3 regions of the Nitratireductor sp. OM-1 genome follow, and region 2 is predicted to be linked to each of the others. Evidence: predicted binding sites of a transcription regulator. Region 2 holds the regulator's gene; each other region holds the start of a gene.
The links. Region 2 encodes LexA, which represses DNA repair genes until DNA is damaged. Its sites were predicted from a motif close to TGTTCNNNNTGTGTTCNG; they were not measured.
Positions count from the first base shown of each region.

Region 1: def (peptide deformylase) is a predicted target of LexA. The motif match lies at 1,873-1,890, and genes of this name have one in related genera.
Region 3: DEJ54_RS17140 (ATP-dependent helicase) is a predicted target of LexA. The motif match lies at 4,284-4,301, and genes of this name have one in related genera.

Region 1 covers NZ_CP029208.1:1,970,904-1,977,221, forward strand. Annotated here, with positions in the region: gene DEJ54_RS09330 (GNAT family N-acetyltransferase) at 1-226, opposite strand, end outside; gene fmt (methionyl-tRNA formyltransferase) at 223-1,158, opposite strand; gene def (peptide deformylase) at 1,296-1,826, opposite strand; gene DEJ54_RS09345 (DNA recombination protein RmuC) at 2,036-3,295, shown strand; gene DEJ54_RS09350 (helix-turn-helix transcriptional regulator) at 3,355-3,669, shown strand; gene DEJ54_RS09355 (MFS transporter) at 3,711-4,907, shown strand; gene hisG (ATP phosphoribosyltransferase) at 5,035-5,727, opposite strand; gene DEJ54_RS09365 (ATP phosphoribosyltransferase regulatory subunit) at 5,724-6,318, opposite strand, start outside.
Region 2 covers NZ_CP029208.1:3,108,539-3,114,856, forward strand. Annotated here, with positions in the region: gene gyrA (DNA gyrase subunit A) at 5-2,872, opposite strand; gene DEJ54_RS14865 (MarC family protein) at 3,104-3,736, shown strand; gene lexA (transcriptional repressor LexA) at 3,823-4,545, shown strand; gene DEJ54_RS14875 (NAD(P)H-hydrate dehydratase) at 4,638-6,143, opposite strand.
Region 3 covers NZ_CP029208.1:3,586,472-3,592,789, forward strand. Annotated here, with positions in the region: gene DEJ54_RS17115 (thioesterase family protein) at 122-610, shown strand; gene DEJ54_RS17120 (chloride channel protein) at 734-2,374, shown strand; gene DEJ54_RS17125 (hypothetical protein) at 2,546-2,776, shown strand; gene DEJ54_RS17130 (dienelactone hydrolase family protein) at 2,779-3,657, opposite strand; gene DEJ54_RS17135 (helix-turn-helix domain-containing protein) at 3,811-4,224, shown strand; gene DEJ54_RS17140 (ATP-dependent helicase) at 4,341-6,318, shown strand, end outside.

The sequences.
Region 1 (6,318 bases), 1.1 Mb from region 2:
CCGGAAAGCTGTCGCCGTCACTCTCGACGGTCAAGCGCGAGAAAAGCACATGACCGCAGATCGCGCCGTCATCGGCTTCGGCCACCAGCGCCAGCACGGCGTCACCCGCCTCGTGAAGGGCCGTAACAAGCCCGGCCTCGCCATCGCCGTCAAAGGCGGCGGTCAGCAGGGCATGAACCGCATCGCGGTCGGCCTCAGTCTCCGGGCGGATGGTGATGGCGCTCATGGGAGCACGGTTCCCTTCTCGAGCTTCGCGCCGCGCAGGAAGTCCACCGCCTTCATCGGTTTGCCACCGGCGCGCTGCACTTCGCTCAGCCGCACTGCGCCATCGCCGCAGGCAATCGTCAGCGTGTCGTCCAGCGCCTCACCGGGCGCGCCTTCGCCGCTGGAAAGAACCGTGCGCAAAAGTTTCACGCGTTCCGGCTTGCTGCCGAACTGCATTTCGCACCATGCGCCGGGGAAGGGCGAGAGCCCGCGAATGTGATCGTGCACTTCCTTCGCGGGACGGGACCAGTCCACCCGCGTCTCGTCCTTGAGGATCTTTCTGGCATAGGTCGCGCCGTCTTCGGGCTGCGGCGTGAGTTCAAGCGCGCCTTTCTCAAGCGCATCCATCGCCTTCACCATCAGCGCCGCGCCTGTTTCGCGCATGGCGTCATGCAGTTCGCCGCCGGTCATGTCGGGGGTGATGGCAAGGCGCTCCGTCATGGCGACGGGGCCGGTGTCCAGCCCCTCGTCCATCTTCATCACCATCATGCCGGTTTCTGCATCGCCGGCCATGATCGCACGCTGGATCGGAGCCGCGCCGCGCCAGCGCGGCAGAAGCGACGCATGGCCGTTGAAGCAGCCAAGGCGCGTGCCTTCCAGAATGGCTTTGGGCAGCAGCAGGCCATAGGCAACGACAATCGCCGCATCCGCATTGAGTGCGCTGAATTCTGCCTGTTCTTCCTCGCTCTTCAGCGATTTCGGTGTGCGCGCCTCGATGCCCAGTTCCTCGGCGGCGCGGTGCACGGGCGATTTGGTCAGCTCAAGCCCGCGCCGTCCGGCGGGGCGCGGCGGCTGGGAGTAGACGGCCACGATTTCGTGACCGGCCCCGGCCAGCGCCTGAAGGGTGGCGACCGAGAAATCCGGTGTGCCCATGAAGATGAGACGAAGTGCCATGCCGCGTGTCCGATGCGTCCAGTAAACGAAATGAGCGCATCAGCGCCCATGCGGGTGCTTGAAGCGGATTTACCGGTTGAAGGTCAAGCCCCGCAGGCTGAAATGCCCGTATCGGTCGCGGCAGGAGAGGGGCGGCGTCAGCCGACCATGCGCGCGGGCGGCCGATCCTTGGCGAGTTTCCTGAACTTGCGCACCACCATGTCGCGCTTCAGCTTCGACAGATAGTCGATGAACAGAACGCCGTTCAGGTGGTCGATCTCGTGCTGCAGGCAGGTGGCGAGCAGGCCGTCGGCCTCCACCGTCTGCTCTTTGCCGTCGACATCGAAGTAGTTCACCGTCACACCGGCCGGGCGTTCCACCTCGGCATAGTAATCGGGAATGGAAAGGCAGCCTTCCTCATGCACGTTGCGCGCATCGGTGCTGGCCACGATTTCGGGGTTGATGACCACGAGCGGAGCCGGCTCTTCGTCCTTCTCGGCAACGTCGATCACCAGCATGCGAAGCGGCTCGCCAACCTGAATGGCGGCAAGGCCGATGCCCGGCGCGTCATACATGGTCGCCAGCATGTCGTCGGCGAATGTGCGCAACTGATCGTCAAAGCGCTCCACCGATTTGGAGGTTTCGCGCAGGATCGGGTCCGGAAGAAGAACAAGCGGTTTGATGGTCATGGCTGTCAGGTAAGCCCTGACCGGCGGAACGTCAATACACAATGCCTGTTCACGTTTTGATCTTATAATGCTATCCCGAATCCACCAGATCGCCCTGTGTCCCGTTCGGACGCGCAAAGGATGATCCAAATTATTGAGCGAGCATCGGAATAGCCGAACCCGGTTTTCACCTTTCGGTCCCATGCTTCCAACATGGCGGGATAAAGCAGATGTCCGACATTTTCGCAGCACCGGTGGCGCAGCTCGGCGCGAGCACCTTCACGCTGGGGCAGCTTTTACTGGCTGGCGGCGCTCTGCTCTTCGGTCTGATGGTCCTGCTGATCGCCGGGCTCTGGCGTGCTGCACGGGCGCGCGCGGTCGCAGCCGCGGAAGCGGCGCAACATGCCCGCGAGGCCGAGGCGCGCATGGTCGAGCTCACACGGGCGCAGGCCGAGTTGCAGGGGCGCATGGGGTCGATTGCCGAAGTGTTCGGCAACCGGCAGGCCGAGCTCACCCGCGCCCTGTCGGAGCGGCTTGATGGCATGAGCACGCGCCTTGGCCAGTCCATTAACCAGCAAACCAAGTCGACACATGAGAATCTGGCGAAGCTGCAGGAGCGGCTGGCAGTCATCGATACCGCACAGAACAACATCCAGTCGCTTGCCGGACAGGTGGTGCAGCTCCAGCAGATCCTCTCCAACAAGCAGACGCGCGGGGCGTTCGGCCAGTCGCGTATGGAGGCGATCATTGCCGACGGTCTGCCGCATGGGGCCTATGAGTTTCAGGCCACGCTTTCCAATGGCAGCCGGCCCGACTGCGTGGTGAAGATGCCCAATGACGCGCCTTCGCTGGTGATCGACGCCAAGTTTCCGCTTGAGGCGTGGAACGCCATTCGCGCCGCCTCGGAAGGCGAGGGCGGCAGTCCCGAAGCGCGCAAGGGGGCGGAGGCGGCGTTCCGGCGCGATATCGATGTGCATATCAGGGCGATTTCGGAAAAGTATCTTCTCACTGGCGAAACGCAGGACACGGCGTTCATGTTCGTGCCGTCGGAGTCGATCTTCGCCGAGATCCACGAGAATTTCGAAAACCTCGTTCAGCGCGCCCACCGCGCCCGCGTGGTGATCGTTTCCCCGTCGCTGCTCATGCTGTCGATCCAGGTGATTCAGGCAGTGCTCAAGGATGCGCGCATGCGTGAGCAGGCGCATCTGATTCAGGCCGAGGTGGTGCGGCTGATGCAGGATGTGGGCCGGCTTGATGAAAGGGTGCGCAAGCTGCAGACCCACTTCATGCAGGCCAATCGCGACATCGATCAGATCCTGACCTCGACCGACAAAGTCACCAGGCGCGGCGAGAAGATCGAGGCGCTGGAACTGGGCGCGGGTGAGGCGGAGAAACCGGCAAAGGACGACAATCGCCTTGCGCCAAAACCGCCGACCGGCGAGGGCGGTCCCGGCTCCGGCCAGCTACGCCTGCGCGTCGTGGATGAATAGTTCGAATATTTTCGAAATAAGATTGACAGTGCGGGCGCTGGGATTTAGGCGTCCGTACCATGGAACTTGAAACCGCATCCTCCCAGCTTGAAGCGCTCGGCAATCCGGTGCGGTTGCGCATCTACCGCATGCTTGTGCGTGCGGGTGGCGAGGGCATGCCCGTCGGCGGGTTGCAGGAGCGGCTTTCCATGCCCGCCTCCACCCTCTCGCATCATTGCAAGAAGCTTCTGGAAACCGGCCTCATCACGCGCGAGCGGCAGGGCACCACGCTGATCTGCCGGGCGCACTACCCGGCGATGCACGCACTGATCGGTTATCTCGTGGACGAATGCTGTGTCGAAAGCTGCCAGCCCCAGAGCTCCGGGGAAAATTGACGATGGCGCGCGCCCGGACCGCTGAGCCTGGATACAGGCGCATGATTACGGCGCTCGGCATCGCGCAGATCTGTTCCTGGGGCTCGATCTTCTACAGTTTCCCGCTCATTGCCGAAGCCATGCGCATCGAACTCGGCTGGTCGAAGCCGCTTCTTTACGGCGGTGCGACGGCGGGGCTTCTTCTGGCAGCCTTCGCCGCCTATCCGGTTGGCGCGGCCATCGACCGGGGCTATGGGCGCTGGGTCATGAGCGGCGCATCGCTGACGGCGGGGCTCCTCTATCTCCTGTGGTCGCAGGTCGACAGCATCGCCTTCTTCTATGTGGTTGTGCCGCTTCTCGGCGGGCTTCAGGCGGCAACGCTTTACGAGCCGGCCTTTGCGGTGCTGGCCCGCCGTGTCGGTGCGCTTGAGGCGCGGCGCGCCATCACCGCGCTCACCCTGTGGGGCGGCTTTGCCAGCACGGTTTTCGTGCCGCTGGTGCAATGGCTCATCGCGACGCTTGGCTGGCGCGGTGCGCTGATGGTGCTGGGCGGGATCAACGCCTTTGTGTGCGCGAGCCTCTATTTCGCGGTGATCGATCCTGCCCGCGACAGGCCGAAGGAGCCGGCAGCCGAAGGCGCGCGGCCGGTCATGAACGGGCGCGAAGCGGTGTTCTGGGCGTTTCGTCAGCCAGTGTTCTGGGCGCTGGCGCTGTTCCTGGTGCTTTACGCCGGGGTGTTCTCCAGCCTGAGCTTCCACATCTATCCGCTGCTTCTGGAGCGGGGGCTGAGTGCCGCCGAAGTGGTGAGCATCGTCGCGGTCATCGGCCCGGCGCAGGTGGCTGGCCGCATCGTGATCTGGACGTTTGCGCCCAATGCGCCCGTACGCCTCATCGGCGCTGCCATGGTCGCGGTGTTTCCGCTGGTGCTTCTGGGCTATGCTTTCGCGCCGCCGCACGTGCTTCTGATCGCGGCGATTGCAGCCGTTTACGGCGCAGCCAATGGCATGATGACCATTGTGCGCGGCCTTGCCGTTCCCGAAATGCTGAGCCGCGAGGCCTATGGCGCGATCAACGGCGCGCTCATCACGCCGTCACGCACGATCGAGGCGCTGGCCCCGCTGGGCGTCGCCGCGCTGTGGGCGGCAAGCGGCGGCTATGATCTCTATCTGATGCTCGCCTTCGCGGCCACGCTGGTTATGGTGGGGGCGTTCTGGACGGCCTCTTTCATGGCCCGTCCAAAATTTCCGAAAACGCACTAAAACGAGCGAATTCCCGCGATTTTTCCCGAATTCTCGCGAAAACGGGAAAAATCTCTGGCTGTGAAATGTCCAGAGCAATTCCAGGAAAAGCGGGCACCGGTTTTCCGTCCGGAATTGCGCAAGAACTCTAGACCGAGAAGCGGGCCGTCAACGCTTCCAGCGCCGCGGCGTCGGCTGCCGGACGCTCGCGCAGCGCTGCCACGAGGCAGGCTTCGGAACGCAGGATCACGCCATCGTCGAGCACCTTCAGGTGATTGGCGTCGAGCGTCGAGCCGGTCGAGGTGATGTCGACGATGATGTCGGCGGAACCGGCTGCCGGCGCACCTTCGGTCGCGCCGAGGCTCTCCACGATGCGGTAGACCTGAATGCCGTGCTTCTGCGAGAAGAACTGCTGCGTCAGCCGCCAGTATTTCGTGGCAATCCGCAGGCGGCGTCCGTGACGGTGGCGGAAATCGGCGGCCACATCGTCCAGATCGGCCATGGTCGCCACGTCGAACCAGACTTCCGGCACCGCAACCACCACGTCTGCCCGGCCGAAGCCCAGCCGCGCGGCGATCTCCACCTTGCGTTCCCAGTCGGGAATGGTTTCGCGCACCAGGTCTTCGCCGGTCACGCCGAGGTCGACCGTGCCGCGCTCCAGCTCACGGGCGATTTCGGATGCGGAAAGGAACGCGATCTCCACCCCGTCGACGCCTTCCAGCGTCGCGCGGTAGCTGCGGTCGTTTTCCGGCAGGTGAACGGTCAGGCCGGCCTTTTCGAGCTGCGCCAGCGCATTTTCCTTGAGGCGGCCCTTGGAGGGCAGGGCGAGGGTGATGCTCATGCCGCCGTCTCCCTGAGTGCTGCAACGCGATCGAGCCAGATGGAAAAGCCGACGCCGGGAATGGGCGTCTCTGCGCCCAGAAGCGTCAGGAGCCGGTCATAGCGTCCGCCACCGGCTAGCGGCTGCACTGCATCCGAAGCGGCGATCTCGAACACGAAACCGGTGTAGTAATCGAGCGGGCGGCCAAAGCCGGCGTCATAGGTCAGTGCGTCGAGCGGCAGGCCCTCGGCCTCGATGCGCTCGGCACGCGCTGCAAAGGTTTCGAGCGCGTCGTCGAGGATGAGCCCGTTGTCGGCGGCGAAGGCCGAAAGCCGTTCGCCGGCCTCGGCAAAGGGCACGCGCAGGGAGACGAACGCCTTGAGCGCGCTCATCGCCTCGTCCGTCAGCCGCACGCTGCGCAGCTCGGCCTTTTCGATCAGGCGGCGGGCGATCTCTTCGGGCGTGCGCCCGGCGGATGGCGAAAGGCCGGTCTCTTCCATGACCGTGCCGACATGTTCGGCAAGGGCTGCCTCATCGCCCCGCGCCACAAGACCGGCAATCGCGCGCGGCAGATTGGCCGTGCCCTGCGGGTTGGCGAGGTCGTCGAGCGCC
Region 2 (6,318 bases):
CCGATTATTCGGCAGCGCCCTCGCCGCCAGAAGCACCGTCTTCGCCAGCGCCATTGTCGGCATCAGTGTCAGAACCAGTGTCGGGCGTTTCCGCGTTGGCGGCAGGAGCATCCCCCGCCTCGGCTGCGGCTTCTCCGTCCAGCGCTTCCATCTCTTCTTCTTCGGCCTGCGTATCGGAAATACGCTCAACCGAAACGACCTTCTCGCCCTTGGCCGTGTTGAAGATGGTCACGCCCTTGGTGGCGCGGCTTGCGATGCGGATGCCACCGACCGGAACGCGGATGACCTGACCGGCATTGGAAACCAGCATGATCTGGTCTTCCTGCTCGACCGGGAACGCCGCGATGAGCGGACCGATCTCGCCGGTTTTGGAGACATCGGTGGCGCGAATGCCCTTGCCGCCACGTCCGGTGACACGGAAGTCGTAGCTGGACGAGCGCTTGCCATAGCCGAACTCGCTGACGGTCAGAACCATCTGCTCGCGCGCCTGAAGCTCTTCGAAGCGCTCCGTGGAGAGGCTTTCCTCCTCACCGACATCCTCGTTGGTGAGCGCCACTTCCTCTTCTTCACCCGAAGCCTGACGCCGCTCGGCCGCGGCCTGCTTGAGATAGGCAGCGCGTTCGGACGGGCTCGCCTCCACATGGGCCAGGATGGCCATGGAAATGACCCGGTCGCCCTCGGCCAGATTGATGCCGCGCACGCCAATCGAGTTGCGTCCGGCAAAGACGCGCACATCGGTGACGCAGAAGCGGATACACTGCCCCGAAGCCGCCGTCAGCAGAACGTCGTCGTCTTCGGTACAGGTGAAGACGCCGAGGATCTCGTCGCTCGGATCATCCAGCTTCATGGCGATCTTGCCATTGCGGTTGACCTGAACGAAATCCGACAGCTTGTTGCGCCGCACCGTGCCGCGCGTGGTGGCGAACATGACGTCCAGCGCGCCCCAGCTCTCTTCATCCTCCGGAAGCGGCATGATCGTGGTGATGCTCTCGCCCTCTTCGAGCGGCAGCATGTTGCGCAGGAACTTGCCAACCGATTGCGGCGTACCGACCGGCAGACGCCAGACCTTCTCCTTGTAGACAATGCCACGCGAGGAGAAGAACAGGATCGGCGTGTGGGTGTTGGCGACGAAGAGCTGGGTGACGAAATCCTCGTCCTTGGTCGACATGCCCGAGCGGCCCTTGCCGCCACGCGCCTGCGCCCGGTAGATCGAAAGCGGCACGCGCTTGATGTAGCCCTTGCGCGTGACCGTAACAACCATGTCCTCACGCTGGATCAGATCCTCATCGTCGAGATCTGCGCCACCTTCGGTGATCTCGGTGCGGCGCGGCGTGCCGAACTCGTCGCGCACGCCGATGAGCTCGTCCTTGACGATCTGCTGAATGCGGGCGCGCGAAGACAGGATCTCGAGGAAATCCGCAATCTCCACACCGATCTTGTTCAATTCGTCGGCAATCTCGTCGCGTCCGAGCGCGGTCAGGCGCTGGAGACGCAGCTCGAGGATCGAACGCGCCTGTTCTTCGGACAGATTGTAGGTGCCATCCTCATTGATGCGGTGACGCGGATCGTCGATCAGCAGGATCAGCGCTTCCACATCGGAGGCCGGCCAGCGGCGCTCCATCAACTGTTCGCGCGCGGTCTGCGGATCGGGCGCGTGACGGATGAGCTTGATCACCTCGTCGATATTGGCAACGGCAATCGCCAGGCCGACGAGGACGTGCGCGCGCTCGCGCGCCTTGCGCAGCAGGTACTTGGTGCGCCGGCTGACCACTTCCTCGCGGAAGTAGACAAAGGCCTGGAGCAGATCAAGAAGGTTCATCTGTTCCGGCTTGCCGCCGTTGAGCGCCACCATGTTGGCGCCAAAGGAGGTCTGAAGCGGCGTGAAGCGATAAAGCTGGTTCAGCACCACATCGGCCACGGCGTCGCGCTTCAGCTCGACCACGACGCGGTAACCCTGACGGTCACTCTCGTCGCGAATGTCGGAAATGCCTTCAATGCGCTTGTCGCGGACCAGCTCGGCCATCTTTTCGATCATCGACGCCTTGTTCACCTGATAGGGAACTTCGGTGATGATGATGGCTTCGCGATCATTGCGCGCCGGCTCGATCGAGACCTTGCCGCGCATGAGGATCGAGCCGCGGCCCGTCTCATAGGCGCTGCGAATGCCCGAACGGCCGAGAATCAGGCCGCCGGTCGGGAAATCGGGACCGGGAATGATCTCCTGCAACTGCGGCAGGCCGAGTGCGGGGTTCTCGATCAGCGCCACGCAGCCATTGATGACTTCGACCAGATTGTGCGGCGGAATATTTGTCGCCATGCCGACGGCGATACCACCCGAACCATTGACCAGAAGGTTCGGATAGCGCGCCGGAAGCACGCGCGGCTCGCTGGAGGAGCCGTCATAGGTGTCCTGAAAATCGACCGTGTCCTTGTCGATGTCTTCCAGAAGCTCATGCGCGCCCTTGGTGAGACGCGACTCGGTGTAACGCATTGCCGCCGGCGGATCGCCGTCGATGGAGCCGAAATTGCCCTGCCCGTCGACCAGCGGCAGGCGCATGGACCAGTTCTGCGCCATACGCACCAGGGCGTCGTAGATGGCGGCATCGCCGTGCGGGTGATACTTACCCATCACGTCGGCAACAGGACGGGCCGATTTCACATATTTGCGGTTCCAGTGGTAACCGCTCTCATGGGATGCATAGAGAATGCGCCGATGCACCGGCTTCAGACCATCGCGTGCATCCGGCAGGGCGCGGCTCACGATCACGCTCATCGCATAATCGAGATAAGAGCGCTGCATCTCCTCGACAATGGAAATCGGCTCGATTTCGTCGGGCTCGCCCGATCCGTTCGGCGTCGTCTGGTCAGTCAAAACGTGTCACATTCTTAATGAGGAATCACATACTCTTTATATATGAGCCGTCAGCGATTCTCCAATTGAGCATCCGTTTTTGATGACGGAAATCCAACGCAATTTCAGGCGCATACGAACCTCCTGGGGATGAGCGCCTTGACAAATTGTCGCAGGAAGCGAGCCTGCGTGAAGAATGAGGGCTTTTCCCTCGCATCCAAGCTGGGCTAGAGAGGCCGCAAGGAGAACCCGATGCCTGGTTACGATACCGTTTTCAACGCCTTCGTCACATTGCTGGTAACCGTCGACCCGCCAGGGCTTGCGCCGCTCTTTCTGGCGCTGACAGCAGGCATGAACCGCTCGGAGCGCAATCAGGTGGCCGTGCGCGCAGCCATCATCGGATTCGCCGTTCTGGCCCTGTTCGGCGTCGCTGGCAGCGTCATTCTGGCCGTGTTCGGCATCACGCTTCCCGCCTTCCGCGTGGCGGGCGGCCTGCTTCTGTTCTTCATCGCCTTTGAGATGATCTTCGAGCGCCGCCAGGAGCGCCATGAGAAGAGCGCCGAGCGCGCGATCACGCGCGACATGATCCGCAACATCGCCGCCTTCCCGCTGGCCATTCCGCTGATCGCGGGTCCCGGCGCCATCTCGGCAACCGTGCTTCTTTCGGGCGAGTTCAATTCGATCCTTGGCACCATCGCGCTGCTCGGCATCCTGCTTGGAACAATCCTCCTCACCTATGCCGTTTTCACGCTGGCGGAGCGCGTGGACCGCTTTCTGGGCGAAACGGGACGCTCCATCCTGACGCGCCTCCTGGGCGTCATTCTGGCAGCCCTCGCGGTCCAGTTCGTGGCAGACGGAGCCAAGGCGCTTTTCGCCGCGCCATAAGCGCTGCAACCGGACGGTTGCGGAACACAACTGGAACATATAGAGTATGTTCTGGTTTTGTTTTTAACTGATTCTCGGTGGCGCCCATGCTGACCCGCAAGCAGCACGAACTTCTTCTGTTCATCCATGAACGACTGAAGGAGACCGGAATCCCGCCCTCCTTCGATGAAATGAAGGAGGCGCTCGACCTCGCCTCCAAGTCCGGCATTCACCGGCTGATCACGGCTCTGGAGGAGCGCGGCTTCATTCGCCGGCTCCCGAACAGGGCGCGTGCGCTGGAGGTTCTGCGGCTTCCCGATTCCATCGCGCCCGGCCTCAATTCCGCCGCGCGCGGCTTTTCGCCAAGCGTCATCGAGGGCAGCCTCGGCAAGACGCCCGCGCCAGCGGCCTCCAAGCCTGCCGCCAGCAATGATGACGCGCTTTCCGGCGTCGTCTCCGTGCCTGTCATGGGCCGCATCGCTGCCGGTGTCCCCATCGACGCCATTCAGCACCAGACCCATTCCATCGCGGTTCCGCCGGACATGCTGACCGGTGGCGATCACTACGCGCTTGAGGTCAAGGGCGACTCGATGATCGATGCGGGCATTTTCGATGGCGACACGGTGATCATCCGCGAGACGCAGACCGCCAATCCCGGCGAGATCGTCGTGGCGCTGGTGGATCAGGAAGAGGCAACGCTGAAGCGCTTCCGCCGCAAGGGCGCATCGATTGCCCTTGAAGCGGCCAATCCGGCTTACGAAACCCGTATCTTCGGCCCCGACCGCGTCAAGGTGCAGGGTCGCCTCGTCGGCCTGATGCGCCGCTACTGAGTTTAAGACTATCCGGGGCGGCTTCAGGCATGCCCCGGCTCCGATGCCATCCGGCATCCAGAATGCGCGCTCTTTTCAAGCTCCGCGTCGGTTCAGCTAACATCGTCCGGGAAGAGCGCCTGGAAGACATGCGGAAGCATCTCGGGCAGATCCTCCGCAATCAGGCCCCGGCCGAACATCCCGCCAGCCTCTGCATGCAGCCACACGCCGGCCGATGCCGCCTCGAAGACCGGCATGCCCTGCGCCAGAAGGCTGGCCACAATCCCGCACAGAACATCGCCAGAGCCCGCCGTCGCCAGGAAACGCGATCCGTTGGTGTTGATCGCGGCGCGCCCGTCCGGGCAGGCGACGACCGTGTCCGCCCCCTTCAGGATGATCACCGCTCCTGAGCGCTCTGCCGCTGCGCGCGCACGCTCCACCTTGGACATGGAAGCGTCAGCCGCAAGGTCGCCAAAGAGCCGCGCGAACTCTCCTTCATGCGGCGTCAGCACGGTCGCTATGACGGAACTTCTCACGGCCTCGAAGAGCGTATCGGGCGTATCGGCAAAGGCGGTGATGGCGTCGGCATCCAGCACCAGCCCTTTCAGCCCTTCATCGCGCTCCAGAAAGCCCAGCGCGAAGCTGCGCGTGCGCTCGCCTGTACCGGCTGCCGGACCGAGAACGGCGGCTGTCGGTTTTCGCTCATCGAGGAAGGCGATGAGTTCATCCACCGCCTCCGCCTTGCGCAGCATGATCGAGGTCAGGTGCATCGCGTTCACCGACAGGGCGTTTGCAGGCGAAAGCACCGTCACGGCCCCTGCCCCGGCGCGCGCCGCGCCACGCGCGGCAAGCCGCGCTGCACCAGTGGATGCGCCACCGCCCGAAACGACGGCCACATGACCACGCACATATTTATGCGCATCGATCTCCACCGCCGGCACGCCGTCGCGCCAGAGCGCCGGACCATTCTCCCAGAGGGCGATATCCATTGATGCAAGCGCCATCTCGGCAATGCCGATATCGGCCACGACCAGCTCGCCGCACAGGCGTCGACCGGGCATGAGCAGATGCCCCGGCTTTTTGCGGAAAAACGTGACGGTCAGGTCCGCATCGAAGCAGCTTCCCAGCGGTTTGCCCGTGAGCCCCGAAAGACCGGACGGAAGATCGACGGCAACCACCGGGACGCCCGCAGCAGCAACCCGCTCGATGAGTTCGGCCTCGATGCCCTCAACTGGCTTTGAAAGCCCGGCGCCATAGAGCGCGTCAACCACCAGCCAGCCGGTCTCGGGGCGAAAATCGGCCAGCGCCTCGGGCGTTACAAAACAGTCTTCACGCGCCCTGGCGGCATCGCTGTCTTCCTGCGGCGCAGCATCGGCGAACAGGCGAACATTGACGCCGCGCTCGGCCAGAAGCCGCGCAATGACATAGCCGTCCCCCCCATTGTTGCCCGGTCCGCATAAAACCGCGACGCCGGCAGCGCCGGAAAACCGCTCGAGGATCAGATCGGCCACCGCCGCGCCGGCATTGCGCATCAGCCCGTACCCGTCATGAGGGCCGGCTGTGATGGCCGCGCGATCCACATTGCCCATTTCTTCAGGTGTCAGAACAACCATACGCATAACAAGCTGCCGCTTTCTTCGGCTCATTGCATATTTTTTAAGCAAGTCTCAAACTGCGAACCGCACCGCATGGTTCCCATCTTGCTATCCGGGGGCGCTCGCCTAGCATGCCAAAGCCGGAGAAAACCGCGTCGCGCCAATTCTCAAGACGCAGAATGCAGCGTTTGGCACGCAA
Region 3 (6,318 bases), 480 kb from region 2:
GGTTTTCGTTTCTATCCGAATCTGCCGCAATAAAGCACCTTTACAGGCAGTTTGGATCAATTTGGGTGACACAAACGCCGCAGGTCCGAAACAGTCCACAGGCCAGAAATACGGAAGAACAATGCCAGACAACGCGCCCTACACTTCCCGCCTCTTCGAATTGCAGAAAGACTGGATCGATTTCAACGGCCATCTGAACATGGCCTACTACACCGTGCTCTTCGACCGCGCCTATGAGGAAGTGGGGGAGAGCCTGGGCATGGGCGCGCACTATGCGGCAACCCGCAGGCTCACCACCTACACGGCGGAAATCCACCTCTGCTATGTGCGCGAACTGCATCTGAGCGACCGGGTGCGCGGCACCTACCAGCTGCTCGACCATGACGAAAAGCGGCTTCACTCCTATCAGGAGCTGCGCCACGCCGACGAGGGCTGGCTGGCGGCCACCTGCGAAACAATGACGCTTCACATCGACATGTCGGGGCCGAAGGTCACCCCCTTCCCCCGTGATGTGCTTGAGCGGGTCGAAGCGATGCGCACGCTCCACGCGACGCTCGAAACACCCGCCCGCGCCGGCCGGTCAATCGCAATCCGCCGCCGAAAGAGCTAGATCGCCAGCATCCCCTTCGGACGCAAAAAGGCTGATCTAAACTATTGATGGAGCATCGGAATAGCCGAATACCGGATTCCACTTTCCGGTCCGATGCTCTAGGCTCGGGAAAACGGGGCAGGCATGTCGATTCTCAGGCTGATACAGCGGCTTCCGCAAATTCTGCGGACGTGGATTGAACCAAACGTCAGCGCGTTCCTCAACGCGCGCCTGCCGCTTGTCTGGCTTCTGTCGCTGTTTCTGGGGCTCGGCGTCGCCATTGCCGCAATCATCTTCCGCGAGCTGATCGGCGTCTTCCAGCTTTTCTGGCTCGGCACGCGTTCGGAGCGCGTGTTCACCGCCGCCCTGTCGCTCCCCTGGTACTGGATCGTGGCCGGCCCCACCGTGGGCGGGCTTTTCGTCGGCCTGCTGCTCACGCGGCTTGAAGCGCGCCGCACCGGCGCGGTGGCCGACGTGATCGAGGCGCGCGCGCTTTCCGGCCGCAGCAAGCTTTCCTTCCGCGAAGGCATCCTGTCCGCATTCATCACCGCGCTTTCGCTCGGTTCGGGCGCAAGTGCGGGGCGCGAAGGCCCCGTGGTGCATCTGGGCGCAGTGCTTGCCAGCGCCATCGCCTGGCGCGCAAACCTGCCCGAATGGTGCCGGCGCACGCTGCTTGGCGCGGGCGTTGCGAGCGCCATCTCCGCCTCGTTCAACGCCCCCATCGCCGGCGTCCTGTTCGCCCATGAGGTCATCCTCGGACACTACGCCATGCGCTCCTTCGTGCCCATCGTCATCGCCTCGGCGGCGGGTGCGGTTGCCTCGCGCCTCTGGTTCGGCAGTTCGGCTGCCTTTCTGGTGCCCACCCACCAGATCACGTCCTTCTGGGAGTTTCCGGCCTTCGCACTGCTCGGCGTGACCGCCGCCGTGGTCGCAATCCTGTTCCAGTTCTCGCTCTTCGTCTCCGACTATGCGGCGCGCGGCGTGCGCATTCCCTTATGGACGCGCCCCGTGGTTGGTGGGCTCATCGTCGGCGGCATGGCCGTGGTCTTCCCGCAGATCCTCGGCGTCGGTTACGAGATCACCGACATGGCGCTGTGGAACCGCCTGCCGCTCATGACCATGCTGGCGCTCATCGTCGTCAAGACGGCCGCAACTTCCATCACGCTCGCCATGCGGTTTGGCGGCGGCATCTTTTCCCCAGCCCTCTTCCTCGGCGCGCTCACCGGCGGCGCATTCGGCATCATCGCCGCCGCAGCCTTCCCCAACATGGCATCCAGCGAAGGGCTCTACGCCATCCTCGGCATGGGTGCCGTTGCCGGAGCCGTTCTCGGCGCCCCCATCTCCACCACCGTCATCGTGTTCGAACTGACTGGCGGCTACGAACTGTCCATCGCGCTCCTGCTCACCGTTGCGGTGGCGCATGGCATCACCCAGGCCATTCATGGCCATTCCTGGTTCCAGTGGCAGCTGGAGATGCGCGGGCTGTTTCTCGTGGAGGGGCCGCACAAGACGCTCGGCCACATGACCCGCGTGATGGATTTCATGGAGCCATTGCCGGAAGACGAAGAGCCTGTCGCCTTCGACCCGGAAACGGGCGCGCCGGCGCTCAAACCGACCGACACGCTGGAGGCGGCGCTGCGCGCCTTCGACAAGGGCGGCTATGACCGCCTGCCCGTGGTCGATCTGCAGGATCCGGGCCGCGTCATCGCCTTTGCCAGCCATGTGCGGGCGCTGCGTTTCTTCAACCGCGCGCTGGTGGACATCAGCGAGGAAGAACACCGATAGTCCTTTAGTGCCAAAGGCTTAAAGGGATAAGGAGTGGTTAAAGGCTCCGTTAACCATAACGCCAGCGGCCAGATCTTTGCACAAGTTTAACCATGTCGCCCGCTTGAAGCGGCCCCTCCCCGCGCAGACCATCGCCTGAAACCAGTCGATTCGTAGGCGGCGAGAAGCCAGTTGTTGAACGAGGAAGCCAGAGCCCTGTCGGACAGTCTCGCGCATTCGCACGAGATTTCCGATTATGATTTCTGGCGCGCGCTCAAATCCATCGAGGACGAGCTCTACTGGCTGGAGCGCAACCGCAGGCCCATTCCCATCGATCTGATCTATGTGCGCGCCATCGTGCGCACCGCGCGCCAGAAACGCATTTTTCTGGACTTCGATCCCCTGCCCTTCGGCTCATACTGAAGTCAGGTCAGGTTCTCCTTCAGAAACGCAATCGTGCGCTCCCAGGCCAGTTCCGCCGCCGCACTGTCATAGCGGGCTTCGGACGTGTCGTTGTTAAACGCGTGGTTCACCCCTTCATAGACATGGATGGTGAAGGTCTTGCCCGCATCTTCAAGTGCGGCCCGATAGGCGTCGATGCCCGCATTCACGCGCTCATCCAGCCCCGCATAGTGCAGGAGCAACGGCGCTTCGATCCGCGCCACATCTTCCGCCGCCGGCTGCGAGCCGTAATAGGCGACGCCCGCATCCAGTTCGGGATCGGCAACGGCCAGATTGTTCACCAGCGCCCCGCCCCAGCAGAAGCCGATCACGCCCACCTTGCCGGTCGTGGCGTCATGGCCTGCCAGAAAAGCCTGCGTGGCCACCGCATTGCCCACCGTCTGATCGCGATCCAGTTCGCCGAACAGACCGCGCGCCTTGTCCTCGTCCTCCGGCGTGCCGCCCAGCGGTGAGAGGAAGTCCGGGGCAAGCGCCACAAAGCCTTCCAGCGCAACACGCCGCGCCACATCGCGGATATGCGGGTTTAGGCCGCGGTTTTCGTGCACGACGATCACGGCGGGCAGTTTCTCGCCCGCATCCGCAGGCCGCACGAGATAGCCCTTCATCTCGCCGCCCTCCCCCGGATAGGTGATGTCTGCGGCTTCAAGGCGTTCGTCATCGTCTGCGACCATGGCCGCGCGGGCGGAATTTGCCGCCAGAAGGGGCGCGATGGCGGCCGCAGCTGCGCCCGATCCGGCCAGTCGCGTCAGCCTGTTCATGAAGGCGCGGCGGTCGAGGGTCAGATGGGTGTATTCGTCATAGGCGTCGATCATCGCCTGGGTAATCTTCGGCTGATCCTGCATGAATTCACTCCCATTTCGTTGACTGGTTCCCGCCGAAGTCCAAGGTAGGGCCAGCCGGGAAAACGTCCATTCACGCCCGCGTGAACCATTTTGCCTTTCGCAGAGCGCCGGCAATACCTATATAGACTAGAGATTTTGAAGGAGCCGCGCGGCATGTGGTCAATTGGCGAACTGTCGAAACGGGTGGGCGTAAAGGTACCGACCATCCGCTATTACGAGGAAACCGGGCTGATCGAGCCGCCCGAGCGCTCCGCCGGCAACCAGCGCCGCTATGGAAAGCAGGCGATGGAGCGCCTCGCCTTCATCCGCCACGCCCGCGACCTGGGGCTGGGCATCGACGCAATCCGTTCTCTGATCGAACTGAGCGGGCATCCCGAAAAACCCTGCGAAACGGCGGACAGCATTGCCCGCGAGCACCTTACCGAAGTGCGCGAGCGCATTGCCCGCCTGCAAAGGCTGGAGCATGAGCTCCAGCGCATCGTCGACAGTTGCGACAGCGGCTCGGTTTGCGATTGCTATGTGCTGCGGGCGCTATCCGACCATTCACTCTGCGAAAGCGAGCACTGACGACGCTGTTCCCCCGCATTTTGCCGGCTTGGCACCCCCTTGGTTCGTGAGGCGCAAACCGGTACAAATAGAAAACATCCATGGGCTATGCCCCCGAATCACCATAAGCAGGTGCGATGTCCGGCTTTCCTGATGATATTCCGTTCTTTGACGAGGACGAACCCGCCCCGACGCCCCCAGCTGCGCAGAAGCCCTCCGGCATTGCAGCGCGCGCCATGGCTGCGCGCACGGGCGGACCCGACACGCGCTATCTCGATGCGCTCAATCCCGAGCAGCGGCTCGCGGTGGAAACCACCGAAGGCCCGGTTCTGGTGCTTGCGGGCGCGGGCACCGGCAAGACACGCGTTCTGACCACCCGCATCGCGCATATTCTGGCCTCCGGCCGCGCCTATCCCTCACAGATCCTGGCCGTGACCTTCACCAACAAGGCCGCGCGCGAGATGAAAGTGCGTATCGGCACGCTGGTCGGCGAGGCCATCGAGGGCATGCCATGGCTCGGCACCTTCCACTCCATCGGTGTGAAGATCCTGCGCAAGCATGCCGAGCTGGCGGGGCTCAAAAGCTCCTTCACCATTCTCGACACCGACGACCAGATCCGCCTCATCAAGCAGATCATTCAGGCCGAAGGGCTGGACGACAAGCGCTGGCCGCCGCGCCAGTTCGCGCAGATGATCGACGGCTGGAAGAACAAGGGGCTGGCACCAAAGGAAATTCCCGAGGGCGACGCCCGCGCCTTCGCCAATGGCAAGGGCCGTGAACTCTACACCGCCTATCAGAACCGCCTGAAGACGCTCAACGCCGTCGATTTCGGCGATCTCCTTTGCCATCCGATCCGCATTCTGCGCGATCATCCCGATGTGCTTGCGGACTATCACCGCCGGTTCAAATACATTCTGGTGGACGAGTATCAGGACACCAACACCGCCCAGTACATGTGGCTGCGGCTGCTCGCCCAGCGCCCCAAGAGCACGGAACCGGTGAACATCTGCTGCGTCGGTGATGACGACCAGTCGATCTATGGCTGGCGCGGCGCGGAAGTGGACAACATCCTGCGCTTCGAGAAGGATTTCCCCGGCGCTGCCGTGATCCGGCTGGAGCGCAATTACCGTTCCACCAAGCACATTCTGGGCGCTGCCTCGCACCTCATCGCCAACAATGAAGGGCGGCTTGGTAAAACGCTATTCACCGAGCATTCCGACCCCGACGATCCCAAGGTGAAGGTGCATGCCGCCTGGGATTCGGAGGAAGAGGCCCGGGCCGTGGGCGAAGAGATCGAGGCGTTGCAGTCCAAGGGCCACGCGCTCAACGACATCGCCATCCTCGTGCGCGCCTCCTTCCAGATGCGTGAGTTCGAAGACCGCTTCGTCACGCTGGGGCTCAATTACCGCGTCATCGGCGGACCGCGCTTCTATGAGCGCCTCGAGATCCGCGACGCCATGGCCTATTTCCGCATCGTCGCGCAGGCCGCCGACGATCTGGCATTCGAGCGCATCGTCAATGTGCCCAAGCGCGGGCTGGGTGAAGCCAGCGTGCGCCAGATCCACGATGTTTCGCGCATGCGTGAGGCAACGCTCCTGCAGGCCGCACGCGATCTGGTCGGCACCGAGGAGATGAAGCCAAAGCCGCGCGCCTCGCTGCGCACGCTGGTGGAGAACATCGAGCGCTGGCAGAGCATGCTCGACCGGACGCCCCACACGGAACTGGCCGAGATGATCCTCGAGGAATCCGGCTACACGGAAATGTGGAAGAACGACCGTTCGGCCGAAGCGCCGGGACGGCTTGAAAACCTCAAGGAGCTGATCCGCTCCATGGAGGAATATGAGAGCCTGCGCGGTTTTCTGGAGCATGTGGCGCTGGTGATGGACGCCGAGCGCCATGAAGAGCTCGACGCCGTAAGCCTGATGACGCTGCACTCGGCCAAGGGTCTTGAATTCCCGACCGTGTTCCTGCCCGGCTGGGAGGAAGGCCTCTTCCCGCATCAGCGCGCGCTTGACGAAGGCGGCCGCTCGGGCCTCGAGGAAGAGCGGCGGCTGGCCTATGTGGGCCTGACGCGCGCCAAGAAGAACCTGCACCTGTGGTTCGCCTCAAACCGGC